One region of the Pseudomonas sp. rhizo66 genome, then DNA from elsewhere that is predicted to be linked to it. Evidence: predicted binding sites of a transcription regulator. Region 1 holds the regulator's gene; the other holds the start of a gene.

Region 1 (3,411 bases):
CGCGCATCGACATGGTGATCCAGCCGAAGAAGAAAACCGACGAGAAAACCCAGTAATGGCAACTCTGAAAGCTCAGCACCTGGCCAAGGCCTATAAAAGCCGCCAGGTCGTGCGTGACGTCAGCCTGTCGATCGACAGCGGCCAGATCGTTGGCCTGCTCGGTCCCAACGGTGCCGGCAAGACTACGTGCTTCTACATGATCGTCGGCCTGGTACAGGCCGATCAGGGCCGCGTACTGATCGATGATCTGGACGTCAGCCATCAGCCGATGCACGGTCGTGCAAAGGCTGGCATCGGCTATTTGCCGCAAGAAGCGTCGATCTTCCGCAAACTGTCGGTGGCCGACAACATCATGGCCATCCTCGAGACCCGTCAGGAGCTCGACAAGGCCGGCCGTCGCAAGGAGCTGGAAAGCCTGCTGCAGGAATTCCACATCAGCCACATTCGCGACAACCTTGGCATGAGCCTGTCCGGTGGTGAACGCCGCCGCGTGGAAATCGCTCGCGCGCTGGCAACTGCACCGAAATTCATCCTGCTCGACGAACCGTTCGCCGGTGTCGACCCGATCTCGGTCGGCGACATCAAGCAGATCATCCACCACCTCAAGGCCAAGGGTATCGGTGTGTTGATCACCGACCACAACGTCCGTGAGACGCTGGATATCTGCGAAACCGCTTACATCGTCAACGATGGTCAACTGATCGCTGAAGGCGACGCAGAAACCATCCTGGCCAACGATCTGGTCAAGGAAGTGTATCTGGGCCACGAGTTCCGCCTGTAAGCGCAACAGTGCCCGGTGCGCCGCCGGGGCGCTGTATCGATTCAAGCAGGATTTAATACGCTTTAATTGTTACAGCGCTCTAGGCAAACACTTCAGTTTCAGGCATATAATTTGCTTAAGTTTGGCGCTTCGGCGCCCTGTAGTGGATGGCGCATAGCGCCGGCGAATAAGGTGTTAAGCCCCTGCCATGAAACCATCGCTAGTCTTGAGAATGGGCCAGCAGCTGACGATGACACCGCAGCTGCAACAGGCCATCCGCCTGCTCCAATTGTCGACCCTGGATCTGCAACAGGAAATCCAGGAGGCGCTGGAATCCAATCCGATGCTCGAACGCCAGGAAGAAGGCGACGACTTCGACAATTCCGACCCAATGGCCGACAACGCCGAACAGAAGCCCAACACCGAGATCCAGGAACCCTCGTATCAGGAAACCGCGCCGACGGTGGACAACCTCGAGGAAGGTGACTGGAGCGAACGTATCCCCAACGAACTGCCAGTCGATACCGCGTGGGAAGACGTCTACCAGACCAGCGCCAGCAGCCTGCCGAGCAGCGATGACGACGAGTGGGACTTCACCACCCGCACCTCGGCCGGCGAGAGCCTGCAAAGCCACCTGCTGTGGCAACTGAACCTCGCACCGATGTCCGACACCGATCGCCTGATCGCCGTCACCCTGATCGATTGCATCAACAATCAGGGCTATCTGGATGAAACCCTCGAAGAGATTCTCGAGGCGTTCGATCCGGAACTGGACATCGAACTCGACGAAATCGAAGCCGTTCTGCACCGTATCCAGCAGTTCGAACCGGCCGGCATTGGTGCGCGCAACCTTAGTGAATGCCTGTTGCTGCAATTGCGTCAGTTACCCGCCAAGACGCCTTGGCTGGCTGAAGCGAAACGTTTGGTCAGCGATTACATCGACCTGCTCGGCAGCCGCGACTACAGCCAGTTGATGCGCCGGATGAAGCTCAAGGAAGACGAGCTGCGCCAGGTCATCGAACTGGTACAAAGCCTCAATCCGCGCCCGGGCTCGCAAATCGAGTCCACCGAAGCCGAATACGTTGTCCCCGACGTTATCGTGCGCAAGGACAACGAGCGCTGGCTGGTCGAACTCAATCAGGAATCGGTGCCGCGTCTGCGCGTCAACGCCCAGTACGCCGGTTTCGTCCGCCGTGCCGACACCAGCGCCGACAACACCTTCATGCGCAATCAGTTGCAGGAAGCCCGCTGGTTCATCAAGAGCCTGCAAAGCCGCAACGAAACCCTGATGAAAGTAGCCACCCAGATCGTCGAGCATCAGCGCGGTTTTCTGGAATACGGCGACGAAGCCATGAAACCGTTGGTCCTGCACGACATCGCTGAAGCGGTCGGCATGCACGAATCGACGATTTCCCGGGTGACTACGCAGAAATTCATGCATACCCCGCGCGGTATTTATGAACTGAAATACTTTTTCTCCAGCCACGTCAGTACCTCCGAAGGCGGCGAATGCTCGTCCACGGCGATCCGCGCGATCATCAAAAAACTGGTTGCCGCGGAAAATCAGAAAAAGCCGTTGAGTGACAGCAAGATCGCTGGTTTACTGGAGGCACAAGGCATTCAGGTGGCTCGCCGCACCGTCGCCAAGTACCGCGAATCCCTCGGGATCGCGCCTTCGAGCGAACGCAAGCGGTTGATGTAAGCCACGTTACAGCGTTCCAGTGGCAGGCTATCCAGCCTGCCGCTTTATGCACTGGCAACGAAGGAGAAGCTGTATGCAAGTCAACATCAGTGGACACCAACTGGAAGTGACCCAACCTCTGCGCGCCTATATCGAGGAAAAACTCCAACGACTGGAGCGCCATTTCGACAAGATCACCAACGTGCAGGTCACGATGTGCGTCGAAAAGCTGAAGCAGAAAATCGAAGCCACCTTGCATATACCCGGCAGCGAAGTGGTCGCCAACGCGGAACATACCGATATGTACGCGGCGATCGACGCCTTGACCGACAAGCTGGATAAACAACTCAAAAAGCATAAGGAAAAGACCCAGAGCCTGCTCCAGGGCGCGACCGGTCGATAACCCCCCACCCCATGATCCGACTTGAAAGTATCCTGACCCCCGGCCGTTCCCTCGTGAACGTGCCGGGCGGCAGCAAAAAGAAAGCCCTCGAACAAATTGCCAACCTGATCGCCCGAGAAGTGCCGGATCTGGAGATGCAAGATGTCTTCGAGGCGTTGATTGCCCGTGAAAAACTCGGTTCTACCGGTTTTGGTAACGGCATCGCCATCCCCCATTGCCGCCTCAAGGGTTGCACAGCACCGATCAGTGCGCTGATGCACCTTGACGCTCCAATTGATTTCGACGCCATTGACGGCGCACCGGTTGACCTCCTGTTCGTCCTGCTGGTCCCGGAGGCTGCCACCGATGCGCATCTGGAGTTGCTGCGTCAGATCGCCAGCATGCTTGATCGCAAGGAAGTGCGCGAAAAACTGCGCAGCGCACCGAGTAGCGAAGCCTTGTATCAGGTCGTCCTGAGCGAGCAGAACGGGCATTAATCATGCGTTTGATCATCGTCAGTGGCCGCTCCGGCTCGGGTAAAAGCACAGCTCTGGATGTTCTTGAGGACAACGGCTATTACTGCATCGA
Region 2 (3,411 bases), on a different contig from region 1:
TGCGCTCGTTGAGGGTGATGGTGATGATGTCACCAACGCGGAAAGCCTTGCGGTCGCTGTACAGGTTCTGCTCGAAGCCGGCCTGATAGATCGAGCCGTTATTGGCGGCAGCCGGCAGCGGCGTGCGCGGCAACACCGGGGCGTAATAAGGGTCATTGGGCTTGGGCGTCGGAGCGACGCAGCCCGCGAGCGAGACGACCCCACTCAATGCCAGAACAGATACAAAGCGATTCATGACCCTACCTCACGGTGTTGCAGGCGACCTCATGGCCGCCTCATAGACTTGATTACAGATTCTGCGTTACGAACGAGAGCATCTGGTCAGCGGTGGAGATCACCTTGGAGTTCATCTCGTAAGCGCGCTGAGTGGTGATCATGTTGACCATCTCTTCAACAGTGCTGACGTTGGAGGTTTCCAGAGTGTTCTGCAGGGTGGTACCGAAACCGGCCAGACCCGGGGTGCCGACTTGCGGCGCGCCGGAAGCGGCAGTTTCCAGGAACAGGTTGTTACCCACCGCTTGCAGACCGGCCGGGTTGATGAAGTCGGCGGTTTGCAGGTTGCCGATCACTTGCGCTGCCGGGTTGCCAGCGATGGTCACCGACACAGTACCGTCACGGCCGACGGTGAAGGTCTGGGCGTCGTTCGGGATAACGATGGCAGGTTCCAGAGCGAAACCGCTGGCGTTGACGATCTGGCCGTTGGAATCGAGGTGGAAGGTACCGTCACGGGTGTAGGACGTGGTGCCGTCCGGCTGCAGGATCTGGAAGAAACCGCGACCGTCGATGGCCATGTCCAGCGGCTGCTCGGTGGTTTGCAGGCTGCCGGCGGTGAAGTTCTTCTGGGTGCCGACAATGCGCACACCGGTACCCAGTTGCAGACCCGACGGCAGTTCGCTGTCCTGGGTCGACTGAGCGCCTGGCTGACGCTTGATCTGATAGAGCAGGTCCTGGAACTCGGCACGATCACGTTTGAAACCCGTGGTCGACACGTTCGCCAGGTTGTTGGAAATGGTGGTCAGGTTGGTGTCCTGGGCGGACAGACCGGTTTTGGCAACCCATAGAGCCGGAAGCATTCGATTCTCCTCGTGCGCCTGTTTTTCGGCGCGACGTTCTGATAATTAGCTGATCTGCAAGACCCGAGCCATGGCCTGGTCGTCGTCTTTGGCGGTGTTCATCATCTTGACGTGCAACTCGAACTGCTTGGCCAGGGCCAGCACCGAGGTCATCTCTTCAACGGCGTTGACGTTGCTCGACTCCAGGAAACCCGACACCAGTTTGACGTTGGCATCGGCCGGCGCCGGTTGGCCGTCCTTGGTGTAAATCGAACCGTCGAGGCCCTTGTTCATGTTCTTGATGTCCGGATTGACCAGTTTGATCCGGTCGACTTCCGCCATGACGCGCGGGCCTTCGCCCATCGCACGAATACTGATGGTGCCGTCTTCACCGACTTCGATCTGCTGCTCGGGCGGCACGGCGATTGGCCCGCCATTGCCCATCACCGGCATGCCGTTGCCGGCGCGCAGCACGCCGAGGGCGTCAACGTTGAGGCTGCCTGTGCGCACGTAGCTTTCGCCGCCGTTGGGGTTCTGCACGGCGATCCAGCCATTGCCGGTGACGGCGACATCGAGGTCACGACCGGTCTGCACCAGCGAGCCCGGGGTGAAATCCGTGGCAGGGCGTTCGCTCATGGCAAAGGCACGCGCCGGAAAGCTGTCACCGAACACCGGCATCGAACGCGCCTGTTCCAGGTCGCGCTGAAAACCGTTGGTGGAGATGTTCGCCAGGTTGTTGGCATGCGCCTTCTGCGCCAGTGCGTTCTGGCTGGCGCCGGTCATTGCCACATAAAGGTACTTGTCCACACTCTTTCCTCTGCATGCCGGACGTTTGCCGCCCACCGCTTTACTGCTGAGCCATAAGCAATTTGCAGACCAACTTTTTTCTGGCGCACAGAGGCCCGGTAAACAAAGGACTTGAGGGATGGCGAGAGGAAATTTGAAATGTATCGAAGTCGAAAAACCGGCGGTGTTATGCCGCTTGGCGGCAAAAGATCAAAAGATCGCAGCGTGCCGCATCTCCTACATTTGAAATGCGTATTCCTGTAGGAGCTGCCGAAGGCTGCGATCTTTTGATCTTAAGCTTCGGGATCTTTGCCGACTTCATACTCACGCAGCTTGTTGGCAATGGTGGTGTGCGAAACACCGAGCCGCTTGCCCAACTGTCGACTGCTCGGGTGCTCGGAATACAGCCGCTCCAGCACCGCTTTCTCGAAGCGCCCGACAATTTCGTCCAACCCGCCTTCCAGCGAGAAATCGCCAAGCGGCTGACGCACGCCATAATCCGGCAGACGAATATGTTCAGCTTTCACCGTACCGCCATCGCACAGTGAAACCGCCTGGAACAGCACGTTCTCCAGCTGTCGCACGTTGCCCGGCCAATGGTAATGACTGAGTCGATCCATCGCCGCCGGCGCCAGTTTCGGCAGCGAACAACCGATCTGCCGACTGGCCTGATCGAGGAAATGCTCGACCAGCGGCGTCAACCCGTCGAGGCATTCGCGCAGCGGCGGGATATGCAGGGAGAGCACGTTCAAGCGGTGATACAAGTCCTGCCGAAACTCGCCGCGCGCGCACAACTCGGACAAGTCCACTTGCGTCGCGCAGATGACCCGCACATCCAGATAAACCTCTTCATCACTGCCCACGCGACGGAAGCAGCCGTCCTGCAGAAAGCGCAGCAGCTTCACCTGCAGGCGCGGGCTCATTTCCCCGACGCCATCGAGAAACAGCGTGCCGCCCGCGGTCAATTCCAGCAGTCCAAGCTTGCCTTCGGCCCGCGCGCCTTCGAAGGCGCCGGGGCCATAGCCGAACAGCTCGGTCTCGGCCATCGATTCCGGCAGCCCTGCGCAGTTGAGCGCCATCAGCGGCGACTGCCCGCGCGGGCTGGCGAGGTGGCAGGCACGCGCGAGCAATTCCTTGCCGGTGCCGGTTTCGCCTTCAATCAATAGCGGCGCGTCGAGTGGCGCCATGCGCCGTGCTTCACGCACCACGGCAGCCATCACTTTCGAACTCTGGAAGATACTGTCGAAGCCACGCAATTCCTGCTTGCGCACGTTATAGATGCGCTCGCCGACGCGATCGGCGCGGTGCAAGGTCAACACCGCACCAGCCATGGCTTCGCTGTCGTCGTGTTCCGATTGCAGCGGCGCGATGTCGGCCAGAAAGACGTCGCCCTTGACCTTGACGCGCATGCCATTGATCCGCGATTTATTGGCGCGCACCAGTTCCGGCAAATCGAAATCCTCGGCGTAGCGCGACAGCGGAATCCCCGGCACTTCATCGACGCGCACACCGAGCAACTGCGCCGCCGCGCGGTTGGCCGCGACGATCGAGCCGCCCATGTCGATCGACAGCA

Evidence for each region. Region 1 encodes sigma-54, which starts transcription at its own class of promoters, with help from an activator protein. Its sites were predicted from a motif close to ANTGGCATNNANNTTGCTNT; they were not measured.
Region 2: QZR14_RS21985 (flagellar basal body rod protein FlgF) is a predicted target of sigma-54. The motif match lies at 1,914-1,933, and genes of this name have one in related genera.

Annotation. Positions count from the first base shown of each region.
Region 1 is NZ_JAUJWZ010000006.1:206,276-209,686, reverse strand. It holds gene lptA (lipopolysaccharide transport periplasmic protein LptA) at 1-56, shown strand, start outside; gene lptB (LPS export ABC transporter ATP-binding protein) at 56-781, shown strand; gene QZR14_RS09755 (RNA polymerase factor sigma-54) at 969-2,462, shown strand; gene hpf (ribosome hibernation-promoting factor, HPF/YfiA family) at 2,536-2,844, shown strand; gene ptsN (PTS IIA-like nitrogen regulatory protein PtsN) at 2,856-3,320, shown strand; gene rapZ (RNase adapter RapZ) at 3,323-3,411, shown strand, end outside.
Region 2 is NZ_JAUJWZ010000019.1:107,740-111,150, forward strand. It holds gene flgH (flagellar basal body L-ring protein FlgH) at 1-235, opposite strand, end outside; gene flgG (flagellar basal-body rod protein FlgG) at 288-1,073, opposite strand; gene QZR14_RS21985 (flagellar basal body rod protein FlgF) at 1,119-1,859, opposite strand; gene QZR14_RS21990 (sigma-54-dependent transcriptional regulator) at 2,132-3,411, opposite strand, start outside.